2 regions of the Shewanella sp. S1-58-MNA-CIBAN-0166 genome follow, and region 2 is predicted to be linked to the other one. Evidence: predicted binding sites of a transcription regulator. Region 2 holds the regulator's gene; the other holds the start of a gene.
What was found. The regulator LexA, encoded in region 2, represses DNA repair genes until DNA is damaged. The targets are predictions, from matches to a motif close to TACTGTATNNNNATACAGTA.
Positions count from the first base shown of each region.

Region 1: the regulator LexA is predicted to act here: its motif matches at 3,761-3,780, upstream of AAEY99_RS06630 (EVE domain-containing protein).

Region 1 covers NZ_JBEOPN010000007.1:117,812-124,134, reverse strand. Annotated here, with positions in the region: gene AAEY99_RS06645 (homogentisate 1,2-dioxygenase) at 1-969, opposite strand, end outside; gene AAEY99_RS06640 (LysR family transcriptional regulator) at 1,189-2,118, shown strand; gene AAEY99_RS06635 (TIGR00266 family protein) at 2,292-3,080, shown strand; gene AAEY99_RS06630 (EVE domain-containing protein) at 3,268-3,735, opposite strand; gene AAEY99_RS06625 (YccF domain-containing protein) at 3,892-4,305, opposite strand; gene AAEY99_RS06620 (1-aminocyclopropane-1-carboxylate deaminase/D-cysteine desulfhydrase) at 4,502-5,473, shown strand; gene AAEY99_RS06615 (hypothetical protein) at 5,697-5,870, opposite strand.
Region 2 covers NZ_JBEOPN010000001.1:229,900-236,222, reverse strand. Annotated here, with positions in the region: gene ctaD (cytochrome c oxidase subunit I) at 1-911, opposite strand, end outside; gene coxB (cytochrome c oxidase subunit II) at 921-2,507, opposite strand; gene AAEY99_RS01075 (cell division inhibitor SulA) at 2,903-3,409, opposite strand; gene lexA (transcriptional repressor LexA) at 3,406-4,020, opposite strand; gene plsB (glycerol-3-phosphate 1-O-acyltransferase PlsB) at 4,285-6,323, shown strand, end outside.

The sequences.
Region 1 (6,323 bases), on a different contig from region 2:
TTCAATGCCTGTACGGCTCATAAAGTCACCATCGACGTAATACAAGACTTCATCGCTGTCGATGTTGTTGTGGTAATAAGGTGCCGGTATCGATTTGGGATGAAAATCGTATGGGCGTGGCACAAAGTTACAAATGACAAAATTGTGTGCAGTAAACACTAAATGCTCAGACGGTGGTAAATGAATCTTGCCAACTTTGGGTGCATATTCACTGATGTTAAATGCCCAAGGATAAACGCAACCATCCCAGCCGACTAAGTCAAATGGATGCCATTGCAGTGTCATTTTTTGATAGCGATCACCAAATTTACACATTAACGGAAACTCACCTTTTTCAACCACGGCATCAGCCAAGGTTGGCGTACGAATGTCTCGTTCACAGTAAGGTGCAGATTCAAGCATTTGGCCGTATTCGTTTCTGAAATGCTTTGGCACTTCGACCATTGAGGATGATTCAATAACAAACAAGCGTACATTTTGATAATCGTTAAATTTAAGTTGGTACGTGGTCCCGCGTGGAATAATTAAGTAATCCCATTTATTGGTTTCAATGACACCGTATTCACTCAATAATTGGCCTTCACCCTCGTGAATAAACACCACTTCGTCAGCATAGGCATTTCGATAAAATTCATTGGTGTCTTCAGTCACTTTCGCGGTGTACATGGCGACATCATTATTGAAAAATATTTTATTTCGGGCGCTAAAAAAGTTGCCTTGGCAGTCGGCTTGGCGCGAGTCTAATTTGTAATTTTGAATTAATGAGTCTTGCCATTGTTCACCATGAGATAACGAATAAGGTTGAACGTCTATCGCTTTGGTTGGCATATTGTGATGATATTTATTGGAGTATATATTCGAAAAGCCATGGGTTGAAAATAATTCTTCACGGTACAACTCGCCATTGTCTTTTTCGAAGGCAATGTGACGTTTGGTCGGGATCTGACCTTGTTTAACATAGAATGGCATCTGATTGTCCTATGGTGAATCGACTGCGAGTGTCGTGGCGTTTATGTTATTTGTTGTTATGGCCTAATCGCATTGGGCAAACCAATATGTGATCTAACTTACAATTTAGTGGTAAAGATCAACAAAAAAAAGAATAATAAATAACTCAACACAATCTATTTTTTAGATTGTTATGTTAACTTTACATTTGTGTATGGATAACGGGACAGTGGAAATCTTATGCGAATAGATATCGATGCCTTTAATGTACTGCAAGTACTTGTTGAAGAAGGAAGTTTTGCAAAAGCTTCAGAGCGATTACACAAGGCACAATCGGCAGTAAGCTATCAGATTAAAAAACTAGAGCAACATCTCGGCGTGACATTATTTAATCGAGATCATTATCGAGCGGAATTAACACCCGAAGGGAAGGTTATTTTGGCAGAAGGGCAACGACTGTTACAGCATTTAGCCAATATTGAACATCTGGCCAGTCGTTTTAGTCAGGGTTGGGAGCCCAAACTTGAGTTAGTGATAGACGGTGCTTTACCGATGGAACCGATCATGACCGCGCTTAAGCGCATGTCAGAACACAACATACCGACTAAAGTGCAGCTTAATATGGAGTTTTTAGGCGGGGTACAGCATCGCTTTGAGCGCGACCAGGCCGACTTAATGCTGGTTAAGGATTATCGTACTGGCCCCTCTTATCATCCTAAACCGCTACCTGCTATTACCAGCGTGCTTGTCGCGTCATCACAACATCCCTTAAGTCATCTTAAAGACATTAGTTTGCCTGAATTGCAACAACATGTTGAGTTAACCATCGAAGATTCATCTCCTGGTAAACGTGACCGCGATGAAATGCAATTTGGCGGCGATAAAGTCTTTTATTTGTCAGGCTTTATCATGAAAAAAAATGCTTTACTAAAAGGCCTGGGTTTTGGTTGGATGCCGGATTTTTTAATTGCTGAAGAATTACATCAAGGGCAACTGATCGAGATTGATTTTATTGGTGGTAACCGCTTTAGTTTTACACCGCAATTAGTGTCCACACTTGAACGTCCGCTTGGGCGAGCTGGGCAGTTATTTACCGAGCTTATTTTGCAAGAATTTGCTCAATATCAATTACAACAACAATCAGGATTGAGCGGTGCGGGTTTAGGTTAACGATGGACACAATTGGCAAACAAATGCAGTGGCAACAGAACGCGGATATTTTATTGAAATGTTGTCATGTTAAATGGATGATCATTTTGTTACCTTAAATCATCCATAAGGAATAATGCCTTAATACTGAATTGGGCAACTGCAAACATTAAATAAATTTTTAAGGAATGAAAATGAGCATGAAAAGTCATGAAGTAGATTATGAAATTATAGGTTCTAGCATGCAGCTGGTTGAAGTTGAATTAGACCCAAATGAGTCTGTTATTGCTGAAGCGGGTGCGATGACTTACCTCGAAGAAGACATTATGTTTGAGGCCAGAATGGGTGATGGCTCTGAACCAGAATCCGGTTTTTTTGGCAAGCTACTTGGTGCAGGTAAACGCGCCATTTCGGGTGAGGGTATTTTTATGACCCACTTTACTAATCAAGGTCAACAAAAACGAAAAGTGGCATTTGCTGCGCCATTTCCTGGCACTATTTTGGCGATAGACTTAGCTCAACATCAAGGCGAACTTATCTGCCAAAAAGACAGCTTTTTAGCGGCAGCCTTAGGCACGCAAGTAAGCATGAAGTTTAATAAGCGATTAGGCACCGGTTTCTTTGGTGGTGAAGGATTTATTCTACAAAGCCTTAAAGGTGATGGCATGGCGTTTGTGCATGCTGGTGGGACACTGATTAAAAAAGAATTACACGGTGAGACATTGCGGGTCGATACCGGTTGTTTAGTTGGATTCACTCCCGGGATTGATTATGACATACAACGTGCAGGCTCATTAAAGTCGATGGTATTTGGTGGTGAAGGTTTGTTCCTTGCAACCTTAAAAGGCCATGGGACTGTGTGGTTACAAAGCTTACCGTTTTCTCGTATGGCTGACAGAATTATTGCTCATGCACCATCAAGTGGTGGCAAAGACCAAGGTGAAGGTTCTGTACTTGGCGGAATAGGGCGAATGATTAACTAATATGGGCATTGCGTGATCTTATCACTGTGCCGTTAGTATTTGAGCTCAGACTATTTATAGCTAATAGTGTTTACGTAGTCTGAGCTGTCTTTAGGAGGCTGATTTAAAGAAGATGTTTACTGGCCTGCTGACAAGCTGGTCTGTTTTAATTCAAGGTTACCGATGCAAGGTCATCAATCTAACGTTATTATTCTAAGGTTGTTAGTTGCATAATGTGTTGGTATTGCAACTGTGTGACGGGCTGAATACTCAGGCGGGCACCTTTAGCCACTAATACCATATCTTGCAGCGCGGGATCGGCTTTCAATTGCTTCAAGCTCACAGGCTTAGAAAATTTGGCCATAAATTGAATATCGACTTGCCACCATCGAGGCGCATTAGCGTTAGATTTTGCATCAAAATACGGTGAACGGTTATCAAAAGCACTGCTATCAATTTGAGCTTCACTGCTAATTTTTGCTAAACCCACAATGGCAGGAACTTTACAGCTAGAGTGGTAAAACAACACTACATCGCCCAATGTAATTTGATCACGAATATAATTACGTGCTTGATAGTTACGAATACCTTGCCAAGCAACAGTTTGCTGCTTACTCATCTGTAGATTATCAATACTAAAGTCGTCTGGTTCAGACTTCATTAACCAATAGTTCATGTTATCCCATTATTGTCTTTAAAGTGACTGAATAACCTTTCAGTGCTTAAGAATGGCAATGTACACGGTGCTGATACGATTAGGCAAATAAAAAGCCGACAGCATTATGCTATCGGCTTTTTAGAATAGTGGTCATTCAGCGGTTATTAACGAATGTTAATAAGTCGGTTTGGCAATAACGGTTTGACCAATAGGGGTTAAACTTAATAAGGCCAATTTAAGATGTTGTAACGCGAACGGAATACCTATAATCGTTACAAAACAAGCCAGAGCATGGACTAGATGACCAATCGCGAGCCAAATACCAAAGCATAAAAACCATATTACATTACCCACCAAACCTAACGTGCCAGTGCCAATATCTTCTTGGCCTGAAATGTGTTTTCGGTTAACGGTCTCTTGTCCAAATGGCCAGAAAGCCAGTTCGCCAATAACAAAACAAGCACGACCAAATGGGATGCCAATGATACTGATAAAGCACAGTACTCCAACAAACCACCAAGCTAGGCCCATAACAAAACCACCCATTAAAAACCAAGCAATATTAAAGATTAAGCGTAAAAGAGACATTTTCATTCCTATCAATAGTCAATATTCTCAATATAAAGCCATTTTCATGCCATGTTTTCAATTTGTTGATTATTAAGGGTTAAGTGTTGCTGTGGTATTGTAAAAGTAGAACAGTGCGAGGATTCACGCAAATGAATCGATGAGATTTATCATTTTTTAGTTAAAATGCTCATATTACAGTTGATTGAGACAATTCATGTTTTCGATAAGCCCAGTGCAAACGATGAACTTTGGTGGACGCAGCATCTACATTAAAAGAGATGATTTATTACATGCTGACTTTAGTGGTAATAAAGCACGTAAATTTTATCATTTTTTGCATCATGATTATTCACATGTTACCCAACTAGTGGCATCGGGTTCGGCCCAAGCCAACTCATTATATTCCATGTCAGTATTGGCTAAGCGGCAAGGGTGGAAATTTGATTACTATGTAAGCCATATCAGCGAGTTTTTATTACAACATCCTCAAGGCAATTATGCCGCTGCGATACAAAATGGCGCCAATATTATTGATGTTAGTCATTTGACCGATGTTGAAAATCTTCAAAGTATGCATTTAGACGATGCGATGCAATATATTGTTTCATCGAATCCAAGCTACGCAGATAAAAAACAATTACTTTTTATTCCTGAAGGTGGGCGTTGTGAGTATGCCGAAACCGGGATAACACAACTTGCCTGTGAAATTATTCAATGGGCGCAAGATCAACAAAAAAATAAGCTAAAGGTATTTTTACCCTCAGGTACGGGGACCACTGCGGCTTATTTAAATAAACAACTTACTCAACAATTGGCTCATTTATCATTAACGAAAGTTTTTACCATTGAGGTGTTAACTTGCAGTACCGTGGGAGGGGATGAATATTTACGTCAACAATTCTCACAATTAGTCGATGAGGTTTATTTTCCTACAATTATTAATGATGGTCATAAATATCATTTTGGCAAACTATCACGACGTTGTTTTGATATGTGGAATACAGTATGCCAGTCGGGAATTGAATTTGAATTATTGTACGACCCGGTTGGATTTCTAGTGTTACAACATTATTTGAATAGTAAAACTGCCAATGCAACCGATATTCTCTATATACATCAGGGGGGAGTTTTGGGAAATAAAACAATGTTGCCAAGATACCAACGAAAATTTTCGCACACTGTTTAATTACAGGGTGAATGCAAGATGTTTTTTCTATAAGTTGTTGATATAAAATTAGATATTTTAGAGGGGTTAACTGGGATGTAACGCTGAAGAATAACTTAAAATGATGCGAGTGAGTTATTCATTTTGCCCTGTTTTAATAAACATCGGTAAGTGAGAGGAGAATACCGAGAAATGAGTTTATTAAATAACAGAGCAAATGATTAACGCAAAGCGTTAGGGGGTATTACTTATTGGCAGAGATTAACCATTTCATGAAGTTTAATGCTTCAATACGTTTTGAAAAGGTTTTTTTGTTTTTACCTAGGCTGTCGGTAAAAGCAATTGAATTCTTGTTTGACGAGATAGAGTTAACCGGAAAGCTAACTGAAATTTCGTGTCCATTCATGTTGTATGACATAGGTCACACTCCTTCTTATATATTCACCATTAGGTGAGAAAATTGTTCAATAAAATATCCTTGGCATTTTTTAGTGTTGCAAAAGATTAATGTTTCGAGATTTAACTTAACCTATCCTTTACTCACTAATCAAGTGTTGATATGTAAATAGTTGATTAAGGTCTATTTTATGCTTGCAACATTGATGTTGTCACATGACATATAGCCATAAAAAAATTAATACATATTTAGTACTTAACTTTGTAAGTTAAACATAGTTTTATGACAACAAGATGACGTGAATATAATTTAAATTATCATATCAACAGAAATCAATTGAAATCAAAAACGATGTACAGAAGCTTGTCTTGGGTTTATTTACGAAGTGAAGTTGAGCAGACTTACAGGTAGGTAACCAAAATTAACAAGAAAACTAAATCTGTGTGGATAATATACTGAGTGTTTGCATATGGC
Region 2 (6,323 bases):
AAAAATGACAGAATGGCAATACTGGCAGTGGCGTAAACCATCGAGGAGTAACCAAACAGCTTTTTACGGCTAAAGGTTGGTACTATCGCGGAGATAATACCGAAGGACGGTAAAATCATGATGTAAACTTCGGGATGGCCAAAGAACCAGAAAATATGCTGGAACATCACCGGATCGCCACCACCTGCAGCATCAAAAAAGCTAGTACCAAAAAACTTATCGGTTAATACCATGGTGACCGCACCTGCGAGCACCGGCATTACCGCAATCAGTAAAAATGCGGTAATGAGCCAAGTCCACACAAACAAAGGTAACTTCATCCAGGTCATGCCAGGAGCTCGCAAGTTTACAATGGTTACAATGACGTTAATTGCACCCATTATCGAACTTATTCCCATTATGTGAATGGAAAAAACAAATAGGGCGGTACTGTCAGGACTATAGGTGGTTGAGAGCGGAGCATAGAATGTCCAGCCAAAGTTAGGGCCGCCGCCTTCCATAAAGAGTGAACCTAATAAAATGGTAAAGGCGAAGGGTAAAATCCAAAAACTCCAGTTGTTCATTCGCGGTAGTGCCATATCTGGGGCACCAATCATCATTGGAATTAACCAGTTTGCTAACCCGGTAAAAGCGGGCATCACCGCCCCAAACACCATGATGAGGCCATGAACTGTTGTCATCTGATTAAAAAAGTTAGGTTCTACTAGCTGTAATCCAGGCTGAAATAATTCAGCTCGAATCACCATTGCCATCGCACCGCCAGTAAGAAACATAATGAAACTAAACCATAAATACAGCGAGCCGATATCTTTATGGTTAGTGGTGAGTAGCCAGCGCATTAGCCCCTTCGGAGCGCCGTGATGATGATCATCATGAGCGGTAGCCAGTGTATCGTGCGTTGTTGTGCTCATTGTTTTCCCCTACTGTCCATGGCTAGCGACATCGGCAGGTTGCACCGCTTCGCCAGAATTATTGCCCCACGCATTGCGCTCATAAGTAATCACAGCCGCCATCTTTTGCGGGCTAAGTTGACTACTAAATGCCTGCATTGCGGTACCTGGTTTTCCGTGCATAACGATATCGATATGTCCGCTAACCGGTCCAGTAACAACAGGGCTGCCAATAAGTGAAGGGAAAGCGCCTGGTAAACCAGCGCCAGTGGCTTGGTGACATGCAGCACATGTCGTAGCATAAACCTGCTCACCTTCAGCAATTAATTGCTCCAAGGTTAACGTGGGCAGATCCTCTGGTACAACAGCTTCTGCTACGGCTTCGACAGCTTGATTGGCTTTTTCGGTAACCGCATCGGTAATGTCAGTTGTCGTTGCTGCAATAGTATTTGCTGCATCGGTTACTGCTTTACTTGGTTCGGTGCTTGCCTCGTTACTGCCTAAAAAGTTTCCTATATCAGCAGCTTGAACTACATCACCGCTATTATTGCCCCACGCATTACGCTCAAAGGTAATGACTGCGGCAATTTCTTGGGCGCTAAGTTGCTTTGCAAAGGCTTGCATTGCAGTACCTGGTTTACCGTTTAAGACGATATTCAGGTGATCGTTAACAGGGCCTTTTATGATAGGGCTGCCAATTAATGATGGGAATACACCAGGAAGACCCGCACCATTGGGTTGATGACAAGCGGCGCACCTAGCAATATAGATTTGCTCACCTTGTGAGGTTAGCTCCTCAAGAGACAAGGTTTTAGACATTGATGCCGCAGCGGCTGTAGCTGCATTGCTTGCTAGTTTTTTTTGCTCTACTAACCAATTATCAAAATCGGCCTCCGATAATGCTTGCACCACAATCGGCATGAAACCATGGTCTTTACCGCATAGCTCGGCACATTGGCCGCGATACGTTCCAGGCTTATCAATACGAGTCCAGGCTTCGTTGATAAAGCCTGGATTGGCATCTTTTTTAACGGCAAACGCGGGCACCCACCATGAATGGATAACATCATCAGATGTCATCAAGAAGCGCACTTTTTGGTTAATGGGCAGTACTAATGGCTTATCGACTTCAAGGAGGTAATGCTCGCCTTTGGCCTCACTGCCATCAATTTGTGCTCTGGGAGTGGATAATGTGCTGTAAAATTCGATGTCTTTATCAAAATAGCTGTAATGCCACTTCCACTGCGACCCGGTAATTTTTATGGTGAGATCAGCATCACTGGGATCTTCCATAGCAATCAAGGTTTTGGTGGCTGGAATAGCCATGCCGATTAAGATGATGAAAGGGATGACGGTCCAAGCAATTTCCACTTTGGTACTTTCGTGAAAATTGGCCGCGACAGCGCCTTTTGATTTGCGGTGATAAATCATTGAGTAAATCATGATCCCAAACACCACTAACCCAATTGCACAACAGATGTAAAGAATCGTCATGTGGAGGTCATAAACCTTGCCACTGATATCTGTCACGCCTTGAGTCATGTTGAGGGGCATTTCTGATGCCCCAAGCGGAAGTGCTACAAACACCACCAGTAAACAATACAACCATTGCTTCACAAGACTACTCCTCTGCTAATTGCAAATAGCAACTACAAAGAAGAGTCACACAGTAATTCTCTGCTCTATGCAAACTCTTCGGTTCCCGAAAAAAGTTTGATGACCTCAAAGTACTTTGGTGGCTGTAAACATACGGTCTACGGTTTTATTGTTAGCTGTGCACCACGCTTGTACCTACTACTGAACTTATCAATTTTGATTTGGCTCATTTGTCTGAAAGTAATCTTGATTACTGCCATTCACGTCCAATTAAAGATAAAAAATGTTTCATCCTTGTTAACCACATTACTTGTAGATTAAACATTGATCAAGATCACTTTGTTGGCTAATAGGCTGAAAAAAGATGAAAAAAACCCCTGAATTCAATACAGGGCTTGGTAATGAAGGGTTCGTGCTTAGTGAAATGAGCAAAAATTACTTGTTCCATTTGTTAAAGTAGGGCTAACAAGTTGATGTTTGTGAGGTAAGTGAGCATTCACATCTTCAATTACCACCCCTAATGCACGTGCACTTTTGGCGACAATTTCTAAACGGCGACTATCGCGAGCATCAAGTGAGCTTGTCCAAGTTACTACTGCGCTCGATGTACCGCTAGTGAGCGCTTTCTCCATGGCCCATAATGTTTCGACTTCATCTTTGGTGTGCACCAGTAAAATGCGATCCATTCTTACACCAGCACTTGCCAGCATATGTTTATAGCCAATATGGGGCGGGCTAATTAATACAATCCATCTGCCTTGCTGGCTCAATATTGCCAACTGGCTGCACAATTGGCTCAGTTCAGCCTCACCTTGAGTGACAGTTTGTAATGTTTGAATGGTTTGGGTGCCATGCAGTTCTGTTTCAGTTAAATCTACCCATAAGCCCGGGTGGCGTGGCGCGATGCCCATTAGTTTGTTCATAACCAATCTCCATTACGGATAACGCCAACGGCAAGCCCTTCGATGGTTAGGCTTTGGCAACTTAAATCTACTTTTATCGGATTGTAATCTTCATTTTCGGCATGCAGATAAATCACATTACCTTTTTGTTCAAATCGTTTTACGGTGACGTCATCATCAACACGTGCCACAACAACCTGGCCATTACGTGCTTGCTGCATTTTATGTACAGCGAGTAAGTCACCTTCTAAAATGCCGATGTTTTTCATGCTGTCACCACGCACTCGCAATAAAAAATCTGCGGCGGGCTTAAACATGTTTGGATCGACTTGATAGTATTGCTCTACATGCTCTTGGGCCAAAATTGGTTCACCAGCAGCAACCTGTCCAATGAGTGGCAGACCGGTTTCAACCTGTTCTTCATGAGGTAAACGAATGCCTCTTGAGGTACCAGGCATGATCTCGATAAAGCCTTTTTTGGCTAATGCTTTTAAATGCTCTTCGGCGGCATTAGCACTTTTAAAGCCAAGACGATTCGCAATTTCAGCACGAGTGGGTGGCATACCTGTTTCGGCGATATTGTTTTTAATTAAGTCTAAAATTTCTGCTTGGCGCGGCGTTAACGGTCTCATGATAATTCCTGTCTTTTTATACAGTGACTGTCATTATATACAGTGTTTGTGTTCGCGCAAGTATTAACCAACTATTTTTTGTATTTTGTTGATTAAGTATCACTCAACAATATGTTTTAATTAACTATTACTAATGTTCTGTCTTATGTTATTTCTGATAGTGAGAGCTTAAACGTAAAGATAGATCGGTCTGATAGTGTAAGCAGGGTGGTTTCTGGTATCCTATACGACAATATTACAGTGGCTTATGTTGCGAAAATAACCATGTCAAAACCAGATTCAATATTTTTACGAGCATTAAGATGGATTCAAAAGTGGATGGTACAGACCATTGTGGTCCCTCACGATCCTTTTGATGACCTCAATATAGATCCAACTAAACCTTTGGTTTATTTAATGAAAACGGAATCTATTAGCGATATTGCCGCGTTGAGCGAAATCACCGAGGGCTTTGGTCTGCCCAGTCCTTATGAGCCATTACAGCTTGATGGCTTAACCGTGCCTCGTGTGGTCTGTTTAGAGGGCCGCAAACCACTATTTGGTAAACGTGAAAGTGGTGACAAATTCCTTAATTATTTTACCAGCTTATTGTCACTTCATAGTGAGAGCCCTGAATTAGATATACAGTTGGTTCCTGTTTGCCTTTATTGGGGACGTACCCCAGGTAAAGAAGAAGACAGCATGAAAGCTGCAGTATTTGAACGTGAAAACCCTACGTGGTTACGTAAATGGTTAATGATTTTATTTTTAGGACGCCATAATTTCGTCCAGTTTTCTAATGCATTATCGCTTCGTCATATGGCCGATGAACATGGTACTGATAAAAGAATTGCTCACAAATTGACCCGAGTCGCCCGTGTGCATTTCCGCCGTCAACGCAAAGTGATGACGGGGCCACAATTACCGAATCGACAAGCGTTGTTTGCCTCTTTATTAAAATCAGAATCTATCAAAAAAGCCATTGAAGAAGAGTCTGCAAATAAGAAAGTAACAGTCGAGAAAGCGCGTGAAACCGCCATTGAATACCTTGATGAAATTGCCGCCGACTATTCTGATAGTTTGGTGCGTATTGCCGAACGTTTCCTGACTTGGTTATGGAACAAATTATACAGTGGCATCAATATCAAAGGTGCCGAGCAAGTAAGACAGTTACATCATGATGGTCATGAAATTGTTTACGTTCCTTGTCATCGTAGCCATATGGATTACTTGCTACTGTCGTATATTTTGTATTATCAGGGCATGGTTCCGCCGCACATTGCTGCCGGTATTAACCTTAATTTTTGGCCAGCAGGGCCGATGTTCCGCCGTGGTGGGGCATTCTTTATCCGTCGTAGTTTTAATGGTAATAAACTTTATACCGCAGTATTTCGTGAATATTTAGATCAGTTATTTGCTAAGGGTTATGCGGTCGAGTATTTCACTGAAGGCGGTCGTTCGCGTACAGGACGTTTGTTAGCGCCTAAAACCGGTATGTTGGCTATGACAATTAACAGTGTGCTACGTGGGATAGAGCGCCCAGTAACCTTAGTACCCGTGTATTTAGGTTATGACCATGTGATGGAAGTGGCGACGTACCACAAAGAATTAAGCGGTAAGAAAAAGAAAAAAGAATCTGTATGGCAGGTATTTGGTGCTATTCGTAAGTTAGGCAATTTTGGCCAAGGTTATGTGAATTTTGGTGAGCCGATTAATTTACAACAGTTCTTAAATCAGCAGGCGCCAGAGTGGCGTGATGAGCTAGCTAAAGATCCTGACCAAAAACCCTCTTGGTTTACGCCCTCAGTTAATTTGTTAGCTAACCGCGTAATGACTAATATCAATGGAGCTGCCGCAGCCAGTTCAGTAACATTGACTAGTTTAGTGTTATTAGCGTCAGAGCAAAATGCGTTAGAAAGAAGCCAGTTAGAACGTCAGCTTGATTTGTATTTAGCCTTACTTAAAACAGTGCCTTATACCGATTACACCTCTGTGGCCGAAGGTAATGGCAAGTCAATTATTGATCACTGTCTGTCGTTAAATAAGTTTGTTAGTACCAAAGACCTTATTGGTGAAATTATTTCAGTTGATGAAAAAATTGCCATCACCATGAGTTATTACCGTAATAATATTATTCATTTGATGGCGTTGCCGTCATTAATTGCCAGTTGTTTAGTGCATTATGACGTGTGCGATCGCCAGCGAATTCATGGCATTGTAATGGACTTTTATCCATTACTTAAAGCCGAGCTATTTATGAGCATTGATGACGTGCCTCAACATGTGGATAGCATTTTAGATTTCATGGTTGAACAAGGTTTACT